DNA from 3 places in the Escherichia sp. B1147 genome. Region 2 is predicted to be linked to each of the others. Evidence: predicted binding sites of a transcription regulator. Region 2 holds the regulator's gene; each other region holds the start of a gene.
The links. Region 2 encodes LexA, which represses DNA repair genes until DNA is damaged. Its sites were predicted from a motif close to TNCTGTATGTACATACAGNA; they were not measured.
Positions count from the first base shown of each region.

Region 1: a site for LexA is predicted at 2,038-2,057, ahead of A9180_RS13130 (metal-dependent hydrolase). Genes of this name have one in related genera too.
Region 3: a site for LexA is predicted at 6,123-6,142, ahead of rmuC (DNA recombination protein RmuC). Genes of this name have one in related genera too.

Region 1 is NZ_LFHY01000013.1:74,010-84,057, forward strand. Features, by position in the region: gene A9180_RS13115 (fructosamine kinase family protein) at 1-518, shown strand, start outside; gene A9180_RS13120 (YniB family protein) at 559-1,095, opposite strand; gene hxpB (hexitol phosphatase HxpB) at 1,242-1,910, shown strand; gene A9180_RS13130 (metal-dependent hydrolase) at 2,072-2,662, shown strand; gene tcyP (cystine/sulfocysteine:cation symporter) at 2,795-4,186, shown strand; gene cedA (cell division activator CedA) at 4,234-4,497, opposite strand; gene katE (catalase HPII) at 4,680-6,941, shown strand; gene chbG (chitin disaccharide deacetylase) at 6,989-7,747, opposite strand; gene celF (6-phospho-beta-glucosidase) at 7,760-9,112, opposite strand; gene chbR (transcriptional regulator ChbR) at 9,232-10,048, opposite strand, start outside.
Region 2 is NZ_LFHY01000003.1:54,399-64,446, forward strand. Features, by position in the region: gene plsB (glycerol-3-phosphate 1-O-acyltransferase PlsB) at 1-2,216, opposite strand, end outside; gene dgkA (diacylglycerol kinase) at 2,387-2,755, shown strand; gene lexA (transcriptional repressor LexA) at 2,865-3,473, shown strand; gene dinF (MATE family efflux transporter DinF) at 3,546-4,871, shown strand; gene A9180_RS01545 (CsbD family protein) at 4,987-5,196, shown strand; gene zur (zinc uptake transcriptional repressor Zur) at 5,238-5,753, opposite strand; gene dusA (tRNA dihydrouridine(20/20a) synthase DusA) at 5,909-6,904, shown strand; gene pspG (envelope stress response protein PspG) at 7,039-7,281, shown strand; gene A9180_RS01565 (quinone oxidoreductase) at 7,445-8,428, opposite strand; gene dnaB (replicative DNA helicase) at 8,511-9,926, shown strand; gene alr (alanine racemase) at 9,979-10,048, shown strand, end outside.
Region 3 is NZ_LFHY01000026.1:69,874-79,921, forward strand. Features, by position in the region: gene udp (uridine phosphorylase) at 1-348, shown strand, start outside; gene A9180_RS21855 (tripartite tricarboxylate transporter permease) at 531-2,021, opposite strand; gene A9180_RS21860 (tripartite tricarboxylate transporter TctB family protein) at 2,034-2,540, opposite strand; gene A9180_RS21865 (Bug family tripartite tricarboxylate transporter substrate binding protein) at 2,557-3,531, opposite strand; gene A9180_RS21870 (2-dehydro-3-deoxy-6-phosphogalactonate aldolase) at 3,556-4,185, opposite strand; gene A9180_RS21875 (2-dehydro-3-deoxygalactonokinase) at 4,175-5,179, opposite strand; gene A9180_RS21880 (IclR family transcriptional regulator) at 5,203-5,970, opposite strand; gene rmuC (DNA recombination protein RmuC) at 6,186-7,613, shown strand; gene ubiE (bifunctional demethylmenaquinone methyltransferase/2-methoxy-6-polyprenyl-1,4-benzoquinol methylase UbiE) at 7,708-8,463, shown strand; gene ubiJ (ubiquinone biosynthesis protein UbiJ) at 8,477-9,082, shown strand; gene ubiB (ubiquinone biosynthesis regulatory protein kinase UbiB) at 9,082-10,048, shown strand, end outside.

The sequences.
Region 1 (10,048 bases), on a different contig from region 2:
AATGGAGCGACCAGCCACAATTTGGCCTCGATTTCGACAACGCCCTTTCTACTACTCCTCAACCCAATACCTGGCAACGTCGCTGGTCAACGTTTTTTGCTGAACAGCGGATTGGCTGGCAACTGGAGCTGGCAGCAGAAAAAGGGATCGCCTTCGGCAATATTGACGCCATCGTCGAGCATATCCAGCAGCGCCTGGCCTCACACCAGCCGCAACCATCACTGTTACACGGCGATCTATGGTCCGGGAATTGTGCGTTAGGTCCGAATGGTCCGTATATTTTCGACCCTGCTTGTTACTGGGGCGACAGAGAGTGCGATCTGGCGATGTTGCCGCTACATACCGAACAGCCTCCGCAAATCTATGATGGTTATCAATCAGTTTCACCGTTACCGACCGGTTTCCTCGAACGCCAACCGATTTACCAGCTATACACTTTGCTAAACCGTGCAAGGTTGTTTGGCGGGCAACATATGGTTATTGCTCAACAATCATTGGATAGAGTGTTAGCTGCATGACGGGAGTCGATGATAATGGCCGCACCGCGCGGCCTTTGTATTAAATGAAACCGAGCAGAGAAAAGAACACGTACCCCGCAGCAATACAAATTACCGGCAGGATATACAGTGAAAAAAACTGCGTGAAGATAGTATGGCGTGGAACGACTACGCGCGACTCGATCTGTTCACGCGTTAACCCCTCTTCCCCTTTAGCCTTCTCCAGAATGAGTTGATCTTCAACGCCTTCGCGCAAGAAGCGCGCCTGACGACTCATGCGTGCTCCAGAGTCTTGCAACGCCAGCCCGATAAAAATCAGAATGAAAATCACCCAGAACATAACGTTCACACCACCATTAAAATTGGGCGTCGGTGAGTTATACCAGAACAGATTCAAAAAAGGCGTATTCGCCTGCATCATATCAATCATGACATGGGCAAAGTCGAGCATTACCGCATTAATGCCTTCCTGGGTTTCTTGCCGGGTATTCATAAACTTCAGCAAGGAAATCAACGTGGAAACAAGTGTTGGTATAAAAATCACCCAACCGGAAATCCTTTTCAAAATAGCAATGCGTCCAGCTTGTTGATACGTCATGAGTTCTCCTTGATTAAGACGCGTCGATTCACTTAGTTTACCTGTAGATATCTGTTTTCGCCCATTCTTTAAAGGCGATATGATAGGCGCTCAATCATAAGCACTGCTTAATACCTTACACATAATGCTCTAAAGGAGAGGTTGTAATGTCAACCCCACGACAGATTCTTGCTGCAATTTTTGATATGGATGGATTACTTATCGACTCCGAACCATTATGGGATCGGGCCGAACTGGATGTGATGGCAAGCCTGGGGGTGGACATCTCCCGTCGTCATGAGCTACCGGACACCTTAGGTTTACGCATCGATATGGTGGTTGATCTGTGGTATGCCCGGCAACCGTGGAATGGCCCGAGTCGTCAGGAAGTGGTAGACCGGGTGATTGCCCGCGCCATTTCGCTGGTTGAAGAGACGCGTCCATTACTGCCTGGCGTGCGTGAAGCCGTTGCTTTATGTAAAGCGCAGGGCTTACTGGTTGGTCTGGCTTCAGCGTCACCGCTGCATATGCTTGAAAAAGTGCTGGCCATGTTTGACCTACGTGACAGTTTCGATGCCCTCGCCTCCGCCGAAAAATTGCCTTACAGCAAGCCGCATCCGCAGGTTTATCTCGACTGCGCTGCAAAACTGGGCGTTGACCCAATCGCCTGCGTAGCGCTGGAAGACTCTGTTAATGGCATGATTGCCTCAAAAGCAGCACGAATGCGCTCCATCGTCGTTCCAGCACCGGAAGCGCAAAATGATCCCCGTTTTGTGTTGGCGAATGTAAAACTTTCATCTTTAACCGAACTTACTGCGAAAGAGCTCCTCGGTTAAAAAAAAGGGGCGTGGTGACACTGCCCCTGGTTGCTTATCTGAAATTACGTTCAACTGACGATTTTATCATCATAATGTGATGAAGAGTTACACCGTCACCACTTCCGCGCACTGTATAAAAAACCTATACTGTACGTATCGACAGTTTAGTGAGTTTTATCATGACGGCGGAAGGTCACCTCCTCTTTTCTATTGCTTGTGCGGTGTTTGCTAAAAATGCCGAACTTACGCCCGTGCTGGCACAGGGTGACTGGTGGCATATTGTCCCTTCCGCAATATTAACTTGTCTGTTACCGGACATCGACCACCCAAAATCGTTTCTTGGGCAGCGATTAAAGTGGATATCAAAACCCATTGCCCGCGCTTTTGGTCACCGTGGCTTTACCCACAGTCTGCTGGCGGTGTTCGCTCTACTGGCGACCTTTTATCTGAAAGTCCCGGAAAGCTGGTTTATTCCGGCTGATGCTTTGCAAGGTATGGTTCTCGGTTATTTGAGTCATATTCTTGCTGATATGCTGACCCCCGCAGGCGTTCCCCTACTCTGGCCGTGCCGATGGCGTTTCCGTCTGCCAATTCTGGTTCCACAAAAAGGCAACCAGTTAGAACGTTTTCTCTGCATGGCGTTGTTTGTCTGGTCAGTGTGGATGCCCCATTCACTGCCCGAAAACAGTGCCGTGCGTTGGTCATCGCAAATGATTAATACCTTGCAGATCGAGTTTCATCGCCTTATTAAGCATCAGGTTGAATACTAAAAAAACAAAAATTGCTTTTATGGAATAAGCCATTCCATTTGAATATAAGAGCCAGCTCACAGTTCTGTTAATCTTGCGTCAACACTATGGCTACTGCGTAGCGATAGAAATAATAAGATCAGGAGAACGGGGATGAACTTTCCATTAATTGCGAACATCATAGTGTTCGTTGTGCTGCTGTTTGCGCTGGCCCAAACCCGCCACAAACAGTGGAGTCTGGCCAAAAAAGTGCTGGTAGGTCTGGTGATGGGTGTGGTTTTTGGCCTTGCCCTGCATACCATTTATGGTTCCGACAGCCAGGTACTTAAAGATTCTGTGCAGTGGTTTAACATTGTCGGTAACGGCTACGTTCAGTTACTGCAAATGATCGTCATGCCACTGGTATTTGCCTCCATTTTAAGTGCGGTTGCCCGCCTGCATAACGCGTCTCAACTAGGCAAAATCAGTTTTCTGACTATTGGTACGCTACTGTTTACCACGCTGATTGCGGCGCTGGTCGGTGTGCTGGTCACTAATCTGTTTGGTCTGACCGCTGAGGGTCTGGTTCAGGGTGGCGCTGAAACTGCGCGTCTGAACGCTATCGAAAGCAACTATGTCGGTAAAGTCTCTGACCTGAGCGTTCCGCAGCTTGTCTTGTCCTTTATCCCGAAAAACCCGTTTGCCGATCTGACCGGTGCCAATCCGACGTCAATTATCAGCGTGGTAATTTTTGCGGCTTTCCTTGGCGTTGCAGCACTGAAACTGCTGAAAGATGATGCGCCGAAAGGTGAACGCGTCTTAACCGCTATCGATACGCTGCAAAGCTGGGTGATGAAACTGGTTCGCCTGGTCATGCAACTGACGCCATACGGTGTTCTGGCACTGATGACCAAAGTCGTTGCTGGTTCCAACCTGCAGGACATCATTAAACTGGGTAGCTTTGTTGTCGCATCCTACCTGGGTCTTATCATTATGTTTGCAGTGCATGGCATTCTGCTGGGCATTAATGGTGTAAGCCCGCTGAAATACTTCCGTAAAGTATGGCCAGTGCTGACGTTTGCCTTCACCAGTCGCTCCAGCGCTGCGTCTATTCCGCTGAATGTAGAAGCACAAACGCGTCGTCTGGGTGTTCCTGAGTCCATCGCCAGTTTCGCCGCCTCTTTCGGTGCGACCATTGGTCAGAACGGCTGTGCCGGGCTGTATCCGGCAATGCTAGCAGTGATGGTTGCACCTACGGTTGGCATTAACCCACTGGACCCAATGTGGATTGCGACACTTGTTGGTATCGTTACTGTGAGTTCAGCAGGCGTTGCAGGCGTTGGTGGCGGTGCAACATTCGCCGCACTGATTGTACTCCCGGCAATGGGCTTGCCGGTAACGCTGGTGGCATTGTTAATTTCCGTAGAACCCCTTATCGATATGGGCCGTACGGCACTGAACGTCAGTGGTTCTATGACCGCAGGTACGCTGACCAGCCAGTGGCTGAAGCAGACCGATAAATCCATTCTGGATAGCGAAGATGACGCCGAACTGGCTCACCGTTAACCCTGCCTTATGACGCAAAACGCCTGTCATCCCGACAGGCGTTTTTTTTACTCTTCGACCTCATTCTCTTGTCGAATCTGATTCGCCCAACGCTGGGCGGACTCCGGCACACTAAACGCTGGTGAGCGCAAGAATGATTCCGCCACCAGGACAAACGCCACATATTTGCCACGTAGTATCCAGACATCACGAAACGAATCCATTTTAATCGCGTGCTCTGGCGGTGCAGGTTCCGTGCGCGGGACATAGCTAATAATCGGGCGGTTTTGCTGACGTAGCGGTTTCTTCATTACTGGCTTCACTAAACGCATATTAAAAATCATAAAAACTGTAGTTTAGCCGATTTAACCCACGTCCGTCCTGCTTCGCGTACATCTTCAAATACTTTCGCCAGCTCCACTTCCGGAGCGAGATCCCCCTGCTGGTCTATAGTTAGATGGTTTTTTGACCAAAAAAACGCCCCTTTCAGCAATGAATTAAGGAGACGAGTTCAATGTCGCAACATAACGAAAAGACCCCACATCAGCACCAGTCCCCCCTGCACGATTCGAACGAAGCGAAACCAGGAATGGACTCACTGGCACCTGAGGACGGCTCTCATCGTCCAGCGGCTGAACCGACCCCACCAGGTACGCAACCTACCGCACCAGGCAGTCTGAAAGCTCCTGATACGCGTAACGAAAAACTCAATTCCCTGGAAGATGCACGTAAAGGTAGTGAAAATTATGCGCTGACCACCAATCAGGGCGTGCGCATCGCTGACGATCAAAACTCACTGCGTGCCGGTAGCCGTGGTCCAACGCTGTTGGAAGATTTTATTCTGCGCGAGAAGATCACGCACTTTGACCATGAGCGTATCCCGGAACGTATTGTTCATGCGCGAGGATCTGCGGCTCATGGTTATTTCCAGCCGTATAAAAACTTAAGTGATATAACCAAAGCCGATTTCCTGTCTGACCCGAGCAAAATTACCCCGGTGTTTGTCCGTTTCTCGACCGTTCAGGGGGGCGCTGGCTCGGCAGATACCGTGCGTGATATTCGCGGTTTTGCCACCAAATTCTATACCGAAGAGGGTATTTTTGACCTTGTCGGCAACAATACGCCGATCTTCTTTATTCAGGATGCGCATAAATTCCCCGATTTTGTTCATGCGGTAAAACCGGAACCGCACTGGGCGATCCCACAGGGAGGTAGCGCCCACGACACATTCTGGGATTATGTTTCCCTGCAACCGGAAACGCTGCATAACGTGATATGGGCGATGTCGGATCGCGGGATCCCTCGCAGCTACCGTACGATGGAAGGTTTCGGCATCCACACTTTCCGCCTGATTAACACCGAAGGGAAAGCAACGTTTGTGCGTTTCCACTGGAAACCGCTGGCAGGCAAAGCCTCGTTGGTATGGGATGAAGCGCAGAAACTCACCGGACGTGACCCGGACTTCCACCGCCGCGAGATGTGGGAAGCCATTGAGGCAGGCGATTTCCCGGAGTACGAACTGGGCTTCCAGTTAATCCCGGAAGAGGACGAATTCAGGTTCGATTTCGACCTTCTCGATCCAACCAAACTTATTCCGGAAGAACTGGTGCCAGTACAGCGCGTCGGCAAAATGGTGCTTAACCGCAACCCGGACAACTTCTTTGCCGAAAACGAACAGGTGGCTTTCCATCCAGGGCATATTGTCCCCGGTCTGGATTTCACTAACGACCCGCTATTGCAGGGGCGTTTGTTCTCTTATACCGATACACAAATCAGTCGTCTTGGTGGGCCGAATTTCCATGAAATTCCGATTAACCGCCCGACCTGCCCTTACCATAATTTCCAGCGTGACGGCATGCACCGCATGGGAATCGACACAAATCCGGCAAACTACGAACCGAACTCGATCAACGACAACTGGCCGCGCGAAACACCGCCGGGGCCGAAACGCGGTGGATTTGAATCATACCAGGAGCGCGTAGAAGGCAACAAAGTCCGCGAGCGCAGCCCATCGTTTGGCGAATATTATTCCCATCCGCGTCTGTTCTGGCTGAGTCAGACGCCATTTGAACAACGCCACATCATCGACGCTTTCAGCTTTGAATTGAGTAAAGTTGCTCGTCCGTATATTCGTGAACGCGTCGTTGATCAGTTAGCGCATATCGATCTTAACCTGGCGCAGGCGGTAGCAAAAAATCTCGGTATCGAACTGACTGACGACCAGCTGAATATTACGCCGCCACCGGACGTAAACAGGCTGAAGAAAGATCCGGCGTTAAGCCTGTATGCCATTCCTGACGGTAATGTGAAAGGCCGTGTGGTAGCGATTTTGCTTAATGATGAAGTGAGATCGGCAGACCTGTTGGTCATTCTCAAGGCGCTGAAAGCCAAAGGCGTTCATGCCAAACTGCTTTATTCACGGATGGGCGAAGTGACCGCCGATGACGGCACGGTGTTGCCAATAGCCGCTACCTTTGCCGGAGCGCCTTCGCTGACGGTGGATGCGGTCATTGTCCCTTGCGGCAATATCGCCGATATCGCAGACAACGGCGATGCAAACTATTACCTGATGGAAGCCTACAAGCACCTTAAACCGATTGCGCTGGCGGGCGATGCACGCAAGTTCAAAGCGACAATTAAGGTAGATGACAAGGGTGAAGAAGGGATTGTAGAAGCCGACAGCGCAGACGGCAGTTTTATGGATGAACTGTTAACGCTAATGGCAGCGCACCGCGTGTGGTCACGTATGTCTAAGATTGACAAAATTCCGGCGTAAATATGAATAAAGTCACTCCCCCCCAGGGAGTGACTTTACCAACATCCTTACACATCCAGATAACTACCCAACCGATAACCACGCTCGGCAATGGCATACTTCAACGACGCCGACGTTAACACATCCAGTTCCGCTAACCGTGGGAAACAGTAAGCACTCTGGCGAATTGTATTATCGACAAACGCCGGATGGCACATCACTTCCAGCGAGCGTTCACCGCGATGACTGGAATCATCCAACACTTGCAGGAACAGTGATTCACTGATCTCTTCACCATAGAATGCACTGCTGAAGCCCTGAGAACTGCGCAGATTTGCGGGTAAATCACCGTCGTTAAATACTGGCTGGCGATCAATACGCAACGCAATCCCCTCTTCAGCCGCAAACTTCGCCACAATCGGGAAAATCTGCGGGAACATATGCACATGATGATGGCTATCAAGATGTGTTGGTTTGCGGCCAAACAATTCAATGAATCGCAGATACTGGCGGGCGAGTTCCTGGGAAATCTCTTCCAGTGGTAAGGCATCTTCTTCTGCCAGCTGCCAGATCCATTTCCCCAGGACGCCTTGCCGGGTCAGCCCCGGCATCGCAGTCAGCGGCTTGCCCAGTGTAAGGACAAAGTGCATCCCAACAGCCAGACTCGGCTCATCACGACTTAACCGCACCGCATGGTCGATAGCTTCCCCATTCACCAGCGCCGTCGTTGACGTGACAATACCGTTACGACAGGCCTCGATAATGCCGTAGTTCTGGCCTTTACTTAAGCCAAAGTCATCGGCATTAACAATCAGTAAGCGTTCCATAATCAGCCTCAATCAATGTGCTTTTTTGAGTTCCGTAATGCAGTCAGCAAAGTTTGGCAACCACTTCTCATGCGCCAGAATCATCTCTCTTGCCAGCAATTCCGCATCACGATCGGAATGCACCAGCGGGCTAAGGTTGAGCGCCAGTAACACATCGTTAAATTCACCGCTAAGGGCTGCGTGGCTGGCGGCAATCTCAAAGCCTTTGATGGTGTGAATCAAGCCCATGACTTTGTCATCGAAGTGTGTAATGCGCGGATGTGGCGTCGCGCCGTTGCGCCCCAGTGTACAGGTCATTTCTACCGCCCAGTCTGCCGGAATATTATCAATATGCCCATGATGAGGAATATTTATGTAATGTTCCGCTTGCTTGTCATTGTAGATAGCATTAATCACTTCACACGCCGCATCTGAGTAATATGCCCCGCCGCGCTGTTCCAGTTCTTTCGGTTTAATTTTCAGATCCGGATTTTTATACAGGTCAAAGAGCTGTTTCTCAACTTTCTGTACCACCTGTGCACGTGCGCCGCCTTTATAATACTCACCCATTTCAATCGCCAGCATCTCTTTCTGCTTAAAGTAATAAAGCAGATACGAGCATGGCAACAGATTCAGCGAACGAATTAAGCCTTCGCTAAACGGCAGGTCGAAAATATTTTTAACACCAGATGCTTTTAACTGCCCGGATGCCACACCATCAAGTAATTCGGCAAAGCGAGACTTGCCATTTACCAGCACATCTTTAATAAATACCATGTGGTTCAGCCCGAACAGATCGATAGATAAATCATCGTTCTCATTCAACGCTAAAACATCGCTGATAAACATCTTCATGCCAATCGGAATATTACACACGCCGATAAAGCGTTTAAATCCGGTATGACGATAAACGGCTTCGGTGACCATTCCCGCTGGGTTCGTAAAGTTAATCACCCATGCATTGGGGCAAAGTTCTTCAACATCTTTGACTATGTCAAAAATTACCGGAATGGTACGCAGACCTTTAAACAGGCCACCTGCACCGTTGGTTTCCTGGCCGAGATAACCATGACTTAACGGAATACGTTCATCGAGTTCGCGTGCTGGTAATTGACCTACGCGCAGCTGAGTGGTGACGAAATCGGCATCTTTCAATGCTTCGCGGCGATCCAGTGTTTTATAAAGCTTCATTGGTACACCAGCGTTATCAATCATCCGCTGGCAGAGATCAAAAATAATATCCAGCTTCGCTTTACCACCGTCTACGTCCACCAGCCATAATTCACTTACCGGCAGTTCGTGGTAACGTTTAATAAACCCTTCCAGTAATTCCGGGGTATAGCTGCTCCCGCCACCAATAGTGACGACTTTTAATTTCTGGCTCATAATTTCTCCCTTTATTAGGAAATACTGATATTCGTCGTGCCTGCCGTTAAGTCAGGAATAACCTGGAAACACCAGATTATACAGAGCAAGCATGTAAATTTAGTGTTCTGATACAACGGCTACTGATTAAATTCGGTCAATTTTTTACGATAGCTATTGGGTGTAAACGAGGTCAGTTTCTTAAACGTTTTAATAAACAGACTTGGGCTACTATAACCGGCTTCAAATGCAATATCCGTTACCGAATAGTTGGTCATTTCCAGTTGTTTTTTGGCAAAATTAATGCGAATTTCATTAATAATCTGCATTGGTGTTTTGCCATAATATCGCTGGGTCGCTCGTGTCAAATATTCCTGCGATTTCGCCGACAGTATCACCATATTTTCCAGCGCATTTTCACTAAACCGCTCTTTATCATGCATCTTTTCAACCGTGCTTTTCAGCCACTGCGGCACATCATCAATTACCTGTTCCTCACGGTAATGACGTAAGCGGTTGATAACATAAAAAGTAACTGTCTCAACAAACTCTTCCAACCCGGTTTCACGGAAATTCAGTGAAGAGATGACTGTTTCCACATAGGTGAGAAAGGCGTTATTGGTCCGGTATACCTGTGATGCGACAAAGCAATAAGGCAACAACGGCAGATAATGCTGCTCAAAAAAACGTTTGCTGATCCCAACATTTAATATACGTGTGGCGCCAAACTCATAAAAACTTTGATGGTGCGATCCCAACGGAATAAAGACAAAATCGCCCCGCTCCAGCAACACACGTTTACCGTTTATCTCCTGGTAATAACGACCAGTTAACACAAGGGTGAATTCATAATAGTCGTGTTGGTGCAGCCCACTGATACTCTCAGTTTTGTTGTAGATAAACACATGGAAGTTTTTGCCATTAAACAGTTGTTGTTCACGGGCTGTGGCAATTTCC
Region 2 (10,048 bases):
AGACGTTGTGCCACGGTGCGGCTCTCTTTCTCCAGCGTACCGCGGTTGATCGACGGGTTAGCGCTCAATAACCAGAAGGTAATCGCATAACGTTGTAGCGTTTCGCGCGCGCCTGCGGCCAGCAACTGAAGCGTGCGGGAGTGCGCCGGATTGATATGCAGTTCGTCATTTTGCAGGGTAATCAGCCCCTGACGTTGCATTTCATTCGCCAGCGCATCAATCACGCCCGGTAACTCGTCGCGATCCCAGCGCAGGAACAGCTCCGCTTTCAGCATTGGATACAGCACATTGACGTGCTCCATCAATACGCCGCGGGAGATGTGGCGATGCTGCGTCACAATCGCCGCCATCAGCGAAGGCAGGACCAACATATGCGCAATGTTGTTGCGATAGTAGGTCATCAGTACCGCTTGCTCGCGCGGCAGAATGATGATGTCGCCGATAGTATCCTTCTCAACTTCAAACTTGTTCATCTGCAGCGCGTGATCGATAAGCTCGCTGGCACTGGCCGAAGGAACAGTAGAGTCCGTGGAGTAAGGCACGTTGCGCATCAAATCGAGATAACAATTAAGCTGCTCAGTCAATTGTTCGCGAGTGAGTGAGCGCTGACGTGACGCCAGCAGTGCAGTACAACACAGGTTCATGGCGTTAGCCGCGCCCGCGTTGTTAATGCGTACCATCAGATCGGCAGCAATGTTATTCACCGTCGGCGTTAACCAGGCCGGACGCACCGCTTCGATTGGATCAATAGATTCACGCCAGTCTGGCACGTGCTGGTTAAGGTAGGTCATCAACGGCATTGGTTCACCGAAGTTGACGTAGCCCTGACCGAGATTACGCAGTTTGCTTAAGCCGCGCAGCATCTGCAGCAGGCTCTCTTTCTCTTTCGTCGCGCCGCGCAGTTCTTTGGCGTAAGTACCCACTTCCATGACGTGCTCATAACCGATGTAGATCGGAACCAACGTAATCGGACGTGTACCACCACGCAGCATCGCCTGAATAGTCATCGACAGCGTACCGGTTTTCGGATCCAGCAAACGGCCTGTACGGGAACGACCACCTTCCACAAAGTACTCGACGGAATAACCACGGCTGAACAGCTCGCCGAGATACTCACGGAAAACGGTGGAATAAAGTTTATTGCCTTTAAAAGTACGGCGAATAAAGAATGCCCCCAGACGGCGGAAAATCGGCCCGGCAGGCCAGAAGTTCAGGTTGATCCCGGCGGCGATATGCGGCGGCACCAGCCCCTGGTGATACAGCACGTAAGAAAGCAGCAGGTAGTCCATGTGGCTACGGTGGCAAGGCACATACACCAGCTCATGACCGTCGTGGGCCAGCTGGCGAACGCGCTCGGCGTTATGGACGTTGATGCCCTGATAAAGTCGGTTCCAGGTGAAGCCCAGAATACGGTCAGTCAGGCGGATCATCTCGTAAGAGAAGTTCGCCGCAATCTCTTCCATCAGCGCAATAGCGTTCTGCTGCGCTTTTTCATGGGAGATTTTTTTGCTGCGCGCTTCATCTTCTACCGCTTTGGCAATGGCGCGCGAGGCGAGCAGTTTATTGAACAAATCCTGACGAGCGGGTAGACGCGGCCCCACAGCAGCCAGACGCTGGCGGGCAAAGTGCATACGCGCCACGCGCGCCAGTTTTTGGGCGATGGTTTTATCCGTGCCGTGTTCGTCAGCCATGCGGCGCAGCGAAACTGACGGAGAGAAACGCACAAAACTGTCGCGACCGAGCCATAACACGGCGAAAAATTTCTGCACGCCGTTGAGCATGCGCAGAGGTGGATTCACTTCACCTTTTTCACGCCCCGGCGCACGACCAAACATCACCGATACTGGCACCATTTGCACATCCAGATTCGGGTTGCTACGGTGCAGATCGAGATAGTCGTGGAACAGCTTAATGGACTCTTCTTTCGGCGTGTAATAGGTGAAAACACGCGGCCCGCCGTGAATAAACACATAGCGTGGCAGTAACGTGCCGTCTATTTCCAGCGGCTCTAATGGGTCAGGCAGATCGTGCGCCAGGCACTGGGCGCGCAACGTCAGCAAATCCGCTTTTGAGTTGTACGGTAAAACGTACATAATTGGACGAGAGGTATCGAGTCCCAGTTCCGGGGCAGGATCTGCCGGAATAGACTTGCTTTTTACCAGGATGCTTAATGGTAAATTCAGTAATTTGTAGTAAATTCGTGGCCAGCCGGACATAAACGATGTAAAGCCTCTGGTTAATAATGCTAATGCGCGGGAAGGATAGCAGAAAGTCATGGGAAATTCTGTGGTATCCGCTTATGTTTCGCGCGACGTTACGCTAACCGTAATCTTCGGATTCAACGGTACACTGATATTGACGCTCATAATGTAAAAAGGTTCTTTCGATGGCCAATAATACCACTGGATTCACTCGAATTATCAAAGCCGCTGGCTATTCCTGGAAAGGTTTACGTGCCGCATGGATCAACGAAGCGGCATTCCGTCAGGAAGGCGTGGCGGTGTTGTTGGCAGTGGTCATTGCCTGCTGGCTGGATGTGGATGCAATAACCCGCGTACTGCTTATTAGTTCTGTCATGCTGGTGATGATTGTGGAAATTCTCAATAGTGCCATCGAAGCGGTGGTTGACCGTATTGGTTCTGAATACCATGAGCTTTCCGGGCGGGCGAAAGATATGGGCTCCGCCGCGGTGCTGATCGCCATTATCGTCGCCGTGATTACCTGGTGCATTCTGTTATGGTCGCATTTTGGATGACGCTTCCAGAATTCGATAAATCTCTGGTTTATTGTGCAGTTTATGGTTCCAAAATCACCTTTTGCTGTATATACTCACAGCATAACTGTATATACACCCAGGGGGCGGAATGAAAGCGTTAACGGCCAGGCAACAAGAGGTGTTTGATCTCATCCGTGATCACATCAGCCAGACAGGTATGCCGCCGACGCGTGCGGAAATCGCGCAGCGTTTGGGGTTCCGTTCCCCAAATGCGGCAGAAGAACATCTGAAGGCGCTGGCACGCAAAGGCGTGATTGAAATTGTTTCCGGCGCATCGCGCGGGATTCGTCTGTTGCAGGAAGAGGAAGAAGGATTGCCACTGGTAGGTCGTGTGGCTGCCGGTGAACCGCTTCTGGCGCAGCAGCATATTGAAGGTCATTATCAGGTCGATCCTTCCCTGTTCAAACCGAATGCCGATTTCCTGCTGCGCGTCAGTGGGATGTCGATGAAAGATATCGGCATTATGGACGGCGACTTGCTGGCGGTGCATAAAACCCAGGATGTGCGTAATGGTCAGGTTGTTGTCGCGCGTATAGATGACGAAGTTACCGTTAAACGTCTGAAAAAACAGGGCAATAAAGTCGAGCTTCTGCCAGAAAATAGCGAGTTTAAACCAATTGTCGTTGACCTTCGTCAGCAGAGCTTCAGCATTGAAGGGCTGGCGGTTGGGGTTATTCGCAACGGCGACTGGCTGTAATTTATCTCTGATACCGCGATGCCGCCTGGCATCGCGGTTTGTTTTTAATCTCTCTTCATCAGGCTTGTCTGCATGGCATTCCTCACTTCATCTGATAAAGCACTCTGGCATCTCGCCTTACCCATGATTTTCTCCAATATCACCGTTCCCTTGCTGGGGCTGGTTGATACGGCGGTCATTGGTCATCTTGATAGCCCGGTTTATCTGGGCGGCGTGGCGGTTGGCGCAACGGCGACCAGTTTTCTCTTTATGCTGTTGCTGTTTTTGCGTATGAGCACTACCGGGCTTACTGCACAGGCTTATGGTGCCAAAAATCCTCAGGCATTAGCGCGTGCGCTGGTGCAGCCGTTGCTGCTGGCACTGGGGGCCGGAGTGTTGATTGCGTTACTGCGTACGCCGATTATCGAGCTGGCGCTGGATATTGTTGGCGGTAGCGAAGCGGTTCTGGAACAGGCGCGGCGCTTTCTTGAAATCCGCTGGTTAAGCGCGCCTGCGTCGCTGGCGAATCTGGTGCTGCTCGGCTGGTTGCTCGGCGTGCAATATGCCCGCGCGCCAGTGATTTTGTTAGTGGTTGGCAATATCCTCAACATTGTGTTGGATGTCTGGCTGGTGATGGGGCTGCATATGAACGTGCAAGGCGCGGCGCTGGCAACAGTGCTTGCCGAATATGCGACGTTGCTTATTGGCCTGCTCATGGTGCGTAAAATCATCAAACTACGCGGTATCTCCGGCGAAATGCTGAAAACAGCCTGGCGAGGAAACTTCCGACGTTTGCTGGCGCTTAACCGCGACATTATGCTGAGATCACTGCTGCTGCAACTCTGTTTTGGCGCAATAACAGTTCTTGGCGCGCGACTGGGGAGCGATATTATCGCCGTCAACGCGGTTCTGATGACGCTACTCACCTTTACCGCCTATGCGCTGGATGGTTTTGCCTATGCCGTTGAAGCCCACTCCGGTCAGGCGTATGGCGCGCGCGACGGTAGCCAGTTACTGGATGTCTGGCGCGCTGCATGCCGCCAGTCGGGGATCGTGGCACTGTTGTTTTCGGTGGTTTATTTGCTGGCGGGTGAATATATCATCGCGTTGCTAACGTCGTTAACGCAGATCCAGAATCTGGCCGATCGCTACCTAATCTGGCAGGTTATTTTACCGCTGGTGGGAGTCTGGTGTTATCTGCTGGACGGTATGTTTATTGGCGCAACACGCGCTGCCGAAATGCGCAATAGTATGGCAGTCGCTGCAGCAGGGTTTGCTTTAACTCTACTGACGTTGCCGTGGTTGGGTAACCATGGTTTATGGCTGGCGTTAACCGTCTTTCTGGCGCTGCGCGGGCTTTCTCTGGCTGCTATCTGGCGTCGTCACTGGCGTAACGGAACCTGGTTTGCCGGAGCGTGACGGTTAAAAATTCTGAATAAATAATCCTAAGCCAGATTCCTGACTACACTTAATCCCACGTTCAGAAGAAAAGTGAGCGTACTCTCATTCACCACCTAACGATGAGGATTTGAATATGAATAAAGACGAAGTCGGCGGTAACTGGAAACAGTTCAAAGGTAAAGTGAAAGAGCAATGGGGCAAACTGACCGATGATGACATGACGGTCATTGAAGGCAAACGTGACCAGTTAGTGGGTAAAATCCAGGAACGTTACGGTTACCAGAAAGATCAGGCAGAAAAAGAGGTTGATAGCTGGGAAAAACGCCATGATTACCGTTGGTAATTAATCCCTCCTGCCCGACGTGTACAAGGATGTACGCCCTCTTAGCGGGGTTTCTTTTTCACTTGAAGAGAGTGGTCATGATGGCACTGTTCAGGATGACGACACGCTTCAACTTCCACACATGCCGCACAGAGTCCATGTGCTTCAATCACATTATGCCGCAGGGCAAACCCCATTTTTGCCGCCAGCGTATGCATGATGTCTTCCACACCTTCCGCACACTCTTCTTTAACCGCGCCGCAGCGATCGCAAATAAACATGGCTGAAGTATGCGTAGGCTGATCGAACAGATGGCAGAGCACATAGCTGTTGGTGGACTCCACCTTATGCACAAAACCTTGTTCAAGCAGAAAATCGAGCGCGCGATAAACTGTCGGCGGCTTGGCCTGCGGCTCGGCTTCGCGCAGCAAATCAAGTAGATCGTAGGCGCTGATAGCCCCTTCTTGCAGGCTCATCAGGCGCAGCACTTCGAGACGTTGTGGAGTCAGGCGCACATTACGCTGCGCGCAGAGTTTTTCAGCCTGCGCCAATAACTCCTGCGTTGTGGTCTTTTCCATTGTGCACCTCGAAAGTGGGGTTAAGAATGTCCTTACTTTACCATAATTCTCACTTAAACGCCGACAACCGGGCGTCGAAGCTGTCACATTGCCTGATCGCATATTCGTTATGCTATAGTAGCGCCCCCAATTCACCAGATGCTTAAAAAATCGCCATGTCAGAAGAATCACAAACCGCTTATCCCGCATACCGTTTCTCTATTGCTCCTATGCTCGACTGGACGGACAGACACTGCCGTTATTTCCTGCGTCTGCTTTCCCGCAATACGTTGCTCTATACCGAAATGGTAACCACGGGGGCGATTATTCACGGTAAAGGTGATTACCTGGCATACAGTGAGGAGGAGCATCCGGTGGCGTTGCAGTTGGGCGGTAGCGATCCGGCGGCGCTGGCACAGTGCGCAAAACTGGCAGAAGCGCGCGGATACGATGAAATCAATCTGAACGTCGGTTGTCCATCTGACCGGGTACAGAACGGCATGTTTGGCGCATGCCTGATGGGCAATGCGCAACTGGTAGCCGACTGCGTAAAAGCGATGCGCGACGTAGTATCGATTCCAGTGACGGTGAAAACGCGTATTGGCATTGACGACCTGGACAGCTATGAATTTCTCTGTGATTTCATCAACACCGTTTCCGGCAAAGGTGAATGCGAGATGTTTATCATCCATGCGCGTAAAGCCTGGCTTTCTGGTTTAAGCCCGAAAGAAAACCGTGAAATCCCACCGCTCGATTACCCGCGCGTCTATCAACTGAAGCGTGATTTCCCGCATCTGACAATGTCGATTAACGGCGGCATCAAGTCACTGGAAGAGGCTAAGGTGCATTTGCAGTATATGGATGGCGTGATGGTGGGGCGCGAGGCATATCAAAATCCAGGCATTCTGGCGGCGGTGGATCGAGAGATATTTGGTTCCTCGGATACCGATGCTGACCCGGTGGCAGTGGTGCGCGCCATGTACCCGTACATTGAGCGTGAACTCAGCCAGGGAACGTATCTGGGCCATATCACCCGGCATATGCTGGGGCTGTTCCAGGGGATTCCTGGCGCGCGTCAGTGGCGGCGGTATTTAAGTGAAAATGCCCATAAAGCGGGCGCTGACATTAACGTGCTGGAACATGCGCTCAAACTGGTGGCAGATAAGCGTTAATTTTTCACCACAAAGTAGTCAAATTCACCATGCCCTGCGCATCGCCGCGGGGCATATTTTTTATAAATCAACATATTATGTTTTGGCATGATTCTTGTAATGGCTGCAAGAGATTTCATATTTGGGAGAACATCATGCTGGAACTACTTTTTGTGATTGGCTTTTTTGTCATGTTGATGGTCACCGGCGTTTCGTTGCTGGGCATTATCGCCGCGCTGGTTGTGGCGACGGCCATTATGTTCCTCGGCGGTATGCTGGCATTGATGATTAAGTTGCTGCCGTGGCTGTTATTGGCAATTGCAGTAGTGTGGGTGATCAAGGCGATTAAAGCGCCAAAAGTGCCGAAATATCAGCGTTATGACCGCTGGCGTTACTAAGGGATTGTGCGGATGATCACAACCTCAGGTTTTATCCTTAGAACAAAATAGGAATTGATTATCAAATCTGTCACTATTGCGCCTCTAACAGATTCATCGTGCTGTACCCTACATACAGCCGAACTATAAAAGAAAGGGCTTCCCAGGTGGAAGCCCAATTTCTTTATGGAATCAGTAAGCTGGAACCCTGTGTCGCCCGGCTTTCCAGAATCTCATGCGCACGCTGCGCATCCTTCAGCGGATATTTCTGTTGTTCCGCGACATCCACTTTAATTACGCCACTGGCAATCAATGAAAACAGCTCATTACTGGCTTCAGTTAACTCCTCCCGCGTGGTGATATAACCTTGCAGGGAAGGGCGCGTTACATATAGCGAGCCTTTCTGATTGAGAATGCCTAAGTTAACGCCGGTAACCGCGCCTGATGAGTTGCCAAAACTGACCATTAAACCGCGACGTTGCAGGCAATCCAGCGACCGTTCCCAGGTGTCTCTGCCCACGGAATCGTACACTACGCGCACTTTCTTGCCGTCGGTAATCTCTTTTAACCGCTCGACCAGATTCTCTTCGCGATAGTTAATCACCTGCCATGCGCCTGCTTTTAAGGCGCTTTGTGCTTTTTGCGCGCTGCCGACGGTGCCAATAAGTTTTGCCCCTAAGGCTTTTGCCCACTGGCAGGCAATTAAGCCCACGCCACCAGCAGCCGCATGGAACAGGAACTGTTCGTCAGGTTTGATTTCATACGTTTTGCGCAGCAGATAATAAACTGTTAATCCTTTCAGGAACGACGCGGCCGCTTGCTCAAAAGAGATCGCCGCTGGCAGAATTGCCGCTTTATCGGCATTAACGTTATGCACAGAACTGTAAGCCCCTAACGTTGACTGCGCATAAACCACACGATCGCCCGCTTTAATATGTTTCACGCCGCTGCCGACTTTGCTCACTATGCCAGCTGCTTCTGTCCCTAATCCACTGGGCAGCGATGGCGGCGGATAAAGGCCGCTGCGGATATACGTGTCGATAAAATTAATGCCAATGGCTTTATTTTCGACCTGGATTTCATTCTCTGCCGGGGCGGCAGGAGTAAACTCTGCGGCTTGTAGTACTTCCGGACCACCGTGCTTGTGAAATTCGATGCGTGTTGCCATGTGTCCTCCAGAACGTATCGTCAGGGTCTGCTTCATATGGTAAAGTTTCGACCCATTCTTTATCTCGGTAACTCCATTCACTATGGCAGGAAATAAACCCTTCAACAAACAGCAGGCTGAACCCCGCGAACGCGATCCACAAGTTGCCGGGCTGAAAGTGCCTCCGCACTCGATCGAAGCGGAGCAGTCGGTGTTGGGCGGTTTAATGCTGGATAACGAACGCTGGGACGATGTGGCCGAGCGTGTAGTGGCAGACGATTTCTACACCCGTCCGCACCGCCATATCTTTACCGAAATGGCGCGTTTGCAGGAAGGCGGTAGACCGATAGACCTGATAACTCTGGCGGAATCGCTGGAGCGTCAGGGGCAGCTTGATAGCGTCGGTGGTTTTGCTTATCTGGCAGAACTGTCAAAAAATACCCCAAGTGCAGCGAACATCAGCGCTTATGCTGACATCGTACGCGAACGTGCTGTTGTCCGTGAGATGATCTCGGTTGCTAACGAGATTGCCGAAGCTGGTTTTGATCCGCAAGGACGCACCAGTGAAGACTTGCTCGACCTTGCTGAATCCCGCGTCTTTAAAATTGCCGAAAGTCGCGCCAATAAAGATGAAGGTCCGAAGAACATCGCCGATGTGCTCGACGCTACCGTGGCGCGTATTGAGCAATTGTTCCAGCAGCCGCACGATGGCGTGACCGGGGTAAACACCGGCTATGACGATCTCAACAAAAAAACTGCCGGTTTGCAGCCGTCGGACTTGATTATCGTCGCAGCGCGTCCGTCGATGGGTAAAACGACATTTGCGATGAACCTCGTCGAAAACGCGGCGATGTTGCAGGATAAGCCGGTGCTTATCTTCTCACTGGAGATGCCATCGGAACAGATTATGATGCGTTCTCTGGCGTCGCTGTCGCGCGTCGACCAGACCAAAATCCGTACCGGGCAACTGGATGATGAAGACTGGGCGCGTATTTCCGGCACGATGGGCATTTTGCTCGAAAAACGTAATATCTATATCGATGACTCCTCCGGTCTGACGCCAACGGAAGTGCGCTCGCGCGCGCGTCGCATTGCCCGTGAGCATGGCGGCATCGGGCTTATCATGATCGACTACCTGCAGCTGATGCGTGTGCCGTCACTTTCCGACAACCGTACGCTGGAAATTGCAGAAATCTCCCGCTCGCTGAAAGCTCTGGCGAAAGAACTGAACGTGCCGGTGGTGGCCCTGTCCCAGTTGAACCGTTCTCTGGAACAACGTGCCGACAAACGCCCGGTCAACTCCGACTTGCGTGAATCTGGCTCCATCGAGCAGGATGCAGACTTGATCATGTTTATCTATCGTGATGAGGTTTATCACGAGAACAGTGATTTGAAAGGCATCGCGGAAATTATTATCGGTAAACAACGTAACGGCCCAATCGGGACGGTACGCCTGACCTTTAACGGTCAATGGTCGCGCTTCGACAACTACGCGGGGCCGCAGTACGACGACGAATAATAATTATTTTATGTATTAGGTAATTAAAGCAAACACTTATCAAGGAACACAAATGCAAGCGGCAACTGTAGTGATTAACCGCCGCGCTCTGCGACACAACCTGCAACGTCTTCGTGAACTGG
Region 3 (10,048 bases), on a different contig from region 2:
CTGGTTGAAGCGGCGAAATCCATTGGCGCCACTACCCACGTTGGTGTGACTGCTTCTTCTGATACCTTCTACCCAGGTCAGGAACGTTACGATACTTACTCTGGTCGCGTAGTTCGTCACTTTAAAGGTTCTATGGAAGAGTGGCAGGCGATGGGCGTGATGAACTATGAAATGGAATCTGCAACCCTGCTGACCATGTGCGCAAGCCAGGGCCTGCGTGCGGGTATGGTGGCGGGCGTTATCGTTAACCGCACCCAGCAAGAAATCCCGAATGCCGAGACGATGAAACAAACCGAAAGCCATGCGGTGAAAATCGTGGTGGAAGCGGCGCGTCGTCTGCTGAAATGACAACTTGTTGATAAAATGCGATTTATTCATGCCGGATGCGGCGTGAACGCCTTATCCGGCCTACAAAAGTATGCAAATTCAATATATTGCATTTCTTAGGTAGGCCTGATAAGCGTAGCGCATCAGGCAATTTAGCGTTTGTCATCAGTCTCACACTCCCCAACTTCGGGGAGCGATATCAATTACTGACGCCGTAAGCGCATAATTTTGCGGATTATTGGCGTCAGTAACGTAAAGGCTGCCAGAGTCAGCAATGCCAGGGTAATCGGTCGGGTATACAGAAAGTCGAGTGACCCCCCTGAAAGCGACAGCGCGCGGCGAAAATTACTTTCCGCCATTGGCCCCATAATCAATGCCAGGACCACTGGCGACGCCGGATATCCCCCTTTCTGCATGAAATAGCCCACCACGCCCGCAATTAACATAATGCCCACGTCAAATAGGCTGTTGTTTAGCGCATAAGTCCCGACAACACAAAGTGCGAGGATCATCGGCGTGAGAATATTGCCGGGGATTTTCACGACGTTACCGATGACTTTCAGAGAGAGCAGTCCAAGCACTAACAACATGAAGTAACAGAAGATCATGCCGACAAACAGTGTATAAACCATATCGCCGTGGTCGGTAAACATCAGCGGGCCTGGCTGCATCCCTTGTAACGTTAACGCGCCCAGCATGATGGCGGTTACCGCATCGCCTGGGATCCCCAGCGTTAACATAGGTAACAATGCGCCACCGGTGCAGCCATTCGCGCCTGCCTCGCAGGAAGCCACAGCTTTAATTTCACCCTTACCAAAGTTTTCTGGTGTCTTACTGAAACGACGAGTTTCGTTATAGGCAACAAAAGCCGCAATATCCGCCCCTGCACCGGGGATCATGCCGATAAAAACCCCTAATCCCGATGATCGCAAAATGGTTAATGCGATGCGGCGTAGCGTTTGCCAGGGCAGTAACAGACTGCCGATAGCCACCTTCGCGCCCTGACGAATATGCTGATTTTGCTCCATAGAGCGGAATGCTTCTGAAGCAGCGAATAAACCAATCATCACTGGGATAAATGGCACATTCATCAGCTCCACAAATCCGCCCGTAAAACGAGGAAAGCCGCCCATAGGATCAAGACCTATCGTTGCGATCAGCAATCCGCCAACCCCGGCAATCAGCCCTTTAATCAATGACTCACCGGAAATACTGGCAATAATACTCAACCCAAAAGTTGCCAGGGCGAAGGACTCTGAGGCACTAAATTTCAACGCCCAACTGGCAAGCACCGGAGAGAGAAACATCAGCACAATGATGCTGATCGTTCCGCCACTAAAGGAAGAGAACGTGGCGGCACTCAACGCCAGCCCGGCTTTTCCCTGTTTCGTTAGCTCATAACCGTCAATGGCGGTGGCAGCGGCGGCAGGCGTTCCGGGAATTTTGAGCAAAATAGCGGTGATAGAACCACCATACACACCACCAAAAAAGACGCCGCAAATCATCAACAAGCCAGAAACGGGCTCCATGCCATAGGTGAAAGGCAGCAAAATCGCCACACCCATGGTCGCTGTTAAACCGGGCAGGGCGCCAATCACAATCCCCAGCATCACCCCAAACGTGGCAAACAGCAGCGCCTGAGGATTATTGAGTAATGTCGATAAGCCCTGAGTTAAAAGTTCACTTTCAAACATTGCTGGCCCCTGTTATTCGAAAAATGTGCCGACAGGCAATGGCACCTGTAACGCTTCGACAAACAGCAACCAGAGGATTGCCGTTAACAGCAGCGCAATACCCGGTGTGAGTACCCATCGCCTGTAGCCCATCAACGTCATAATGACGATGAGGAAAACAGGAGTAGTAATGAGATAACCGCAGTAGCTCATCGCCACAATATAAAACGCGGTTGCCGCAATTCCCGTTGCCGTTTTCCTGAATGCCGGTTTTTCCTGCGCGTTGGCGCAAGGTTCTGGTTTTGCCAGCCAAAGATCGCGTATCACCAGTAAGACAGCGAGTACAATCAGGGCGCAGGCATAGAAAGTAGGGAAGGCACTTGCACCGGGATCCGTTTCAATGGCAGTTGCTGGAAAATCAGCGGCATTAATCATCACCGCGCCAGCAACCACACAAAGTAACAGCGCCACCACCACAGTGGATGAAAGGCGCTTGCGGTGCGGTACGGCGAGTTGAGCAACAGACTGTTTTGTGTTCATCGACCGTACCTCGGGATTATTTTTTCAGGCCCAGGCGAGTCAGCAGCTCGTCAAAGTACTTTTCCTGCTCGTTGATTTGGGTCTGGAAGCTGGCACCATCAAGCCATGCATAGTTGAGATTCAACTTTTGCAGTGCATCCTGGAATGCAGGCTCTTCAGCCGTCTCTTTTGCTGCCTTTGCCAGAACATCCACCACATCCTGCGGCGTTTTTTGCGACACAATCAGGCCGCGCCAGGTGCCGATGGAGAGATCAACGCCTTTCTCTTTTAATGTCGGGACGTCAGGCATGGTTTTCATTCGCTCATCCGCCATCACCACCAGTGTCTTCAGCTTGCCGCCTTTCACATGGTTGATAACTTCTCCTGGGCTTACGGAAACCGCTTCAATGTGCCCGCCTAACAGGCCTGTAATGGCAGGGGCTGCGCCGTCATACGGGACATGAGAAAACTTTGCGCCCGTTTTGTCTTCCAGTGCAGCTGCCGCCAGATGCCAGATAGCTCCGGTGCCTGAGTTACCAATGCGTACTTTTCCGGGATTCGCTTTGGCGTAAGTCATAAATTCTTCATAGCTATTCCACTGCGCATCGGCACGGACGGTGATAGCCGCCGGATCCGCATTCAGACGGGCAATGGGTTTGAAGTCGCTTGTTTTAAAACGCACCATTCCGAGGCTGGGAAGGGTGGTCAGTTCAACCGTACCTAAACCGATTTTGTAACCGTTAGGGCGGGCAGCGGCGATTTCACTCAGGCCGATAGCTCCACCACCGCCAGGTTTATTGATAACCCCGATGCTGACGGGTAAATGGTTTTTGGCGGCATCAGCAAAGGCGCGGGCCACCAGGTCCGTACCACCACCGGCAGCGTAGGGTATGACTAACTCGATCTGTTTGGTTGGCCAGGAAGCCGCCTGTACAGGCGCAGTGCTGAGGGCAGCGCCTGCAAGAAGTACCATTGCAGCCATTTTTTTCGGTAAGGTAAGATGTTTTATCATTGTTTTTATATCCTTATTTATCAGTTACTTGTTATTTAAATCGTTCCATGCGTTCATAAACAGTACTGCATTTTCATAGACCTGTTCTGGCGTCATGCCGGGGCGATATAGCGCAGACCCCAAACCGAAGCCGTTTGCGCCGTGGCTCAGATAACGCGCCATGGTTTCCGGTGTGATACCACCAACCGGTAACATCGGAACGGATTGCGGAATAACTGCACGCCAGGCTTTAGTGACTTCTGGCGTAATTTGTTCCGCCGGAAACAGCTTGATAGCATTGGCGCCATGTTCAATGGCAGCAAAAGCTTCGGTGGGCGTAGCGACGCCAGGCGCACAATACATACCCAGCGCACGGGCGCGACGGATCACCGCAGTATCGCAATGCGGCATCACGATAATCTGGCCTCCAGCCTCTTTAACCGCGACCACCTGCTCTACCGAAAGCACGGTGCCGGCTCCGACCAGGCAGTCCTTAGGCAGGGCATCGCGCAGTAAACTGATACTTTGCAACGGCTCCGGCGAGTTCATGGGGATCTCAATCAGGCGGAATCCGGCGGCATACAGCTTTTCACCGATGGCGACAATCTCATCCGGTTTCACGCCGCGTAAAATGGCGACTAACCCGGTTTTTTGCAAAAGAGTATTAAATGGCATGAGTACATTCCCTGGCGTTGGTGGAGAGTAACCCGGCAGCGTGGGCGATTCGCCATAATCCCTGTTCAGTAGCATTAGGAATGGCGTGTAGCTGTCTGTCGGGAAAAACATGGCTGAACGCCCGTGAATAGCGGCTGTTCAGGGTGGCGCTACCGATTAAGGCGATCGGTGTTGTGGCGGGTAAATCACGCAGCAAACTGGATGCCAGACCACATAATTCATGGCCTATCAGTAACCCGGAAAGGTAATCGCCCTGTGAGGACGGCGTAAGATTATCAGTTAGCAGGCGCGAACGGGTCGAAAACAGCGTCGATAATAATCCGGTCTGATGATGCTCAAGCGCCGCTGTCAGCCCATGGGCAAAGGCATCCCAGTGCGGCTCGTCGCCCGGACGCATGGTTGTACCGAGAATCGAATGGCGGGATAAAACATCAAATAACTCGCCTGTCATAAAGGTTCGGAAATCGGTAATGGTGTTGTTTTCAACTACCGCCCATTTTGCATGGGTGCCTGGTAAGCCAATCAGCACCGGCACACCCTTGCGGATTGCGTCTTGCAGGGCAGGTTCCATTGCGATGGCACCGAAGATTTGTGTCTCTTCGCCACGCATCACTTCGGGCATTTCACCTTCTTTAATCACGCCGGGAATAATGTGCAACATTGTCTGCTGCTGGTGGATAACCGGCGTCAGCTGCTTCGCCAGGCCATCGAGAGTGACCGGGCAAGGTAAATAAGCTGCTGGTTGCCACCCTTGCGCACTGCCAATCATGCCACAAGCCAGAACCGGGCAGGGAGCTTGCGTCAGCCAGTCGCCACAGACACGTAAAAATGTATCGTGGAAAGCTTCCTCACGTGTTGCTGCCTGGGAGGGTAATTTCATGATCCCCCAGGGGAATTCACGTTTTTCTTGTGGATCTGGTGAGTCACCAAAACGCCATGCCCGAAGCGATGACGTTCCCCAGTCCAGGGCAATAAATGAGGTCTTTCCCGACATTAGCCGTTTCCTTTAGTCATGGTTTATTTATCTTTGCGGACGTGCTTACCCCAGCCCAGTTCAGCGGATATCTCTTCTGCACAGGATTTGACGTAAGGTGCCAGTTCTTCCAGGCGCGCCAGCGACATATATGTGGTAGTACTGGCGACAGAAATGGCCGCCACAATTTCATTCCGTGCGTTGTAAACCGGCGCTGCAACGCAACGGATAGTGGGCTCGTTCTCTTCCAGATCAAAAGCGAAACCATTGGCGGCGTAACGGCGCATATTTTGTATAAATGCGCCCAGTTTTGTTTCATCACCACAAGTCAAAAATAGCGTGCGCCACTCTTCTTCTGTTCTGTTGAGGATTAACGCCTTACCGATTCCTGTAATCGCCAGTGGCATGCGATGCCCAGGACGTGAGCGCATCTCCAGCCCACGCTGACTGTTGATCTTCTCCAGATACAGCACTTCGTCGCCTTCAACGATCCCCAGATGCACAGTGTCCAGGGTGTAACGGGCCAGACGCTGCAAAACGGGCAGCGCAACTTCATACAATGAAGTGCTTTCCAGTGCTCTGGCACCAAGTTCGATCAGTTTGGCGCCCAGTTGGTAGCCCTGCGTTGGGACATGGCGCAGATAGCGTTGCTCGACCAAAACAGTGACTAAACGATGGGTTGTACTCCGCGTCGTGCCGGTGAACTCGCCGATACTTTTCAGGTCATGGCAACCGTTATAAACAGCATTAATAACCGCCAGTCCGCGTAATAACGTTTGTGCGCCAGCGGTGGTTGAAGAGGTTTCTGCCATAGGTGTCTCCTGATGATATTGCTGAGTGTTTCACAGAATAAAGTGAGGAAAAGGTGATGTTTCCCACAATATAAACACAATCTCATATTGTGGGATGAAATAAGCGAAATAAACGATCGTTTTGCGTAGCGCCTCGCAGGAAATGCCTTTCAAACTGGACGTTTGTACAGCACAATTCTATTTTGTGCGGGTAAGTTGTTGCGTCAGGAGGCTTTGTGGATTTCTCAATCATTGTTTATGCCATTATTGCGCTGGTCAGTGTGGTCATCGGCTGGCTGTTTGCCAGTTATCAGCATGCGCAGCAAAAAGCCGAGCAATTAGCCGAACGTGAAGAGATGGTCGCGGAGTTAAGTGCGGCAAAACAACAAATTACCCAAAGCGAGCACTGGCGTGCAGAGTGTGAATTGCTCAATAACGAAGTGCGTAGTCTGCAAAGTATTAACACCTCGCTGGAGGCAGATCTGCGTGAAGTAACCACGCGGATGGAAGCCGCACAGCAACACGCTGACGATAAAATCCGCCAGATGATCAACAGCGAGCAGCGTTTGAGCGAGCAATTTGAAAATCTCGCCAACCGTATTTTTGAGCACAGTAATCGCCGGGTTGATGAGCAAAATCGTCAGAGTCTGAACAACCTGCTATCGCCGCTGCGAGAACAACTGGATGGTTTTCGCCGACAGGTACAGGACAGCTTTGGTAAAGAAGCACAAGAACGCCATACCCTGACCCACGAAATTCGTAATCTACAGCAACTCAACGCGCAAATGGCCCAGGAAGCGATCAACCTGACCCGCGCGCTGAAAGGCGATAACAAAACCCAGGGGAACTGGGGCGAAGTGATACTGACGCGGGTGCTGGAGGCTTCCGGACTGCGCGAAGGGTATGAATATGAAACCCAGGTCAGCATCGAAAATGACGCCCGTTCGCGGATGCAGCCGGATGTCATCGTACGGCTGCCGCAAGGAAAAGATGTGGTGATCGACGCCAAAATGACGCTGGTCGCCTATGAACGCTATTTTAACGCCGAAGACGACTATACCCGCGAAAGCGCATTGCAGGAGCATATTGCTTCGGTACGTAATCACATCCGCTTGCTTGGGCGTAAAGACTATCAACAGCTGCCGGGGCTACGAACGCTGGATTACGTGCTGATGTTTATCCCTGTCGAACCGGCGTTTTTATTGGCGCTTGATCGCCAGCCGGAGCTGATCACCGAAGCGTTAAAGAACAATATCATGCTGGTTAGCCCCACTACGCTGCTGGTGGCGTTGCGTACTATCGCCAACCTGTGGCGTTATGAGCATCAAAGCCGTAACGCCCAACAAATCGCCGATCGCGCCAGCAAGCTGTACGACAAGATGCGTCTGTTTATTGATGATATGTCCGCAATTGGTCAAAGTCTGGACAAAGCGCAGGATAACTATCGCCAGGCGATGAAAAAACTCTCTTCAGGTCGCGGAAATGTGCTGTCGCAGGCAGAAGCATTTCGCGGTTTAGGGGTAGAAATTAAACGCGAGATTAACCCGGATTTAGCTGAACAGGCGGTGAGCCAGGATGAGGAGTATCGACTGCGGTCAGTTCCGGGGCAGCCGAATAATGAAGCTTATCAACGCGATGATGAATATAATCAGCAGTCGCGTTAGCCCATTAGGGGTAGTTAAGCCGGGTAGATATCTAGGGCATCGACGCCCAATCTGTTACACTTCTGGAACAATTTTTTGATGAGCAGGCATTGAGATGGTGGATAAGTCACAAGAAACGACGCACTTTGGTTTTCAGACCGTCGCGAAGGAACAAAAAGCGGATATGGTCGCCCACGTTTTCCATTCCGTGGCATCGAAATATGATGTCATGAATGATTTGATGTCATTTGGTATTCATCGTTTGTGGAAGCGATTCACGATCGATTGCAGCGGCGTGCGTCGAGGGCAGACCGTGCTGGATCTGGCTGGCGGTACCGGCGATCTGACGGCAAAATTCTCCCGCCTGGTCGGTGAAACTGGCAAAGTGGTCCTCGCCGATATCAATGAATCCATGCTCAAAATGGGCCGCGAGAAGTTGCGTAATATCGGTGTGATTGGCAACGTTGAGTATGTTCAGGCAAACGCCGAGGCGCTGCCGTTCCCGGATAACACTTTTGATTGCATCACCATCTCGTTTGGTCTGCGTAACGTCACCGATAAAGATAAAGCCCTGCGTTCGATGTATCGCGTGCTGAAACCTGGCGGTCGTCTGCTGGTGCTTGAGTTCTCGAAGCCGATTATCGAACCGTTAAGCAAAGCCTATGACGCATATTCCTTCCATGTGCTGCCACGTATTGGCTCGCTGGTGGCGAACGATGCTGACAGCTACCGCTATCTGGCCGAATCCATCCGTATGCATCCCGATCAGGATACCCTGAAAGCCATGATGCAGGATGCAGGATTCGAAAGTGTCGATTATTACAACCTGACGGCTGGCGTTGTGGCGCTGCATCGTGGTTATAAGTTCTGACAGGAGTACGACTATGCCTTTTAAACCTTTAGTGACGGCAGGAATAGAAAGTCTGCTCAACACCTTCCTGTATCGTTCACCCGCGCTGAAAACTGCCCGCTCGCGTCTGCTGGGCAAAGTATTGCGCATAGAGGTAAAAGGCTTTTCGACGTCGCTAATTCTGGTGTTTAGTGAACGCCAGGTCGATGTGCTGGGCGAATGGGCCAGCGATGCTGACTGCACCGTTATCGCCTACGCCAGTGTGTTGCCGAAACTTCGCGACCGCCAGCAGCTTGCCGCGTTAATTCGTAGCGGTGAGCTGGAAGTGCAGGGCGATATTCAAGTGGTACAGAATTTCGTTGCGTTAGCGGATCTGGCGGAGTTTGATCCTGCGGAACTGCTGGCTCCTTATACTGGTGATATCGCCGCCGAAGGCATCAGCAAAGCTCTGCGCGGTGGCGCAAAGTTCCTGCATCACGGTATTAAACGCCAGCAACGTTACGTGGCAGAAGCAATTACCGAAGAGTGGCGTATGGCACCTGGTCCGCTTGAAGTGGCCTGGTTTGCGGAAGAGACAGCCGCTGTTGAACGTGCCGTTGATGCGTTAACCAAACGGCTGGAAAAACTGGAGGCAGTTTAATGACGCCAGGTGAAGTACGGCGCCTGTATTTCATCATTCGCACTTTTTTAAGCTACGGACTTGATGAACTGATCCCTAAAATGCGTATCACCTTGCCGCTGCGGCTATGGCGATACACGCTCTTCTGGATGCCAAACCGGCATAAAGATAAACCGTTAGGTGAGCGACTGCGACTGGCGCTGCAAGAGCTGGGTCCGGTATGGATCAAGTTTGGGCAGATGTTGTCTACCCGTCGCGACCTGTTCCCGCCGCATATTGCTGACCAACTGGCACTCTTGCAGGACAAAGTCGCTCCGTTTGATGGCAAGCTGGCGAAGCAGCAGATTGAAGCTGCGATGGGGGGCCTGCCGGTGGAAGCGTGGTTTGATGATTTTGACATTACGCCCCTGGCATCGGCTTCCGTTGCGCAGGTGCATACTGCTCGGTTGAAGTCGAATGGCAAAGAGGTGGTGATTAAAGTTATCCGCCCGGATATTTTGCCAGTGATTAAAGCGGATCTGAAACTTATCTACCGTCTGGCCCGTTGGGTGCCGCGCTTACTGCCGGATGGTCGTCGTCTACGTCCAACTGAAGTGGTGCGCGAGTACGAAAAAACGCTGATTGATGAACTGAATCTGTTACGGGAATCCGCTAACGCCATTCAGCTTCGGCGTAATTTCGAAAATAGCCCGATGCTCTACATCCCGGAAGTTTACCCTGACTATTGCAGTGAAGGGATGATGGTGATGGAGCGCATTTACGGCATTCCCGTTTCTGATGTCGCAGCGCTGGAGAAAAACGGCACCAACATGAAATTGCTGGCAGAACGCGGTGTGCAGGTGTTCTTCACCCAGGTCTTTCGCGACAGCTTTTTCCATGCCGATATGCATCCAGGTAACATCTTCGTAAGCTATGAACACCCAGAAAACCCGAAATATATCGGCATTGATTGCGGAATAGTCGGCTCGCTAAACAAAGAAGATAAAC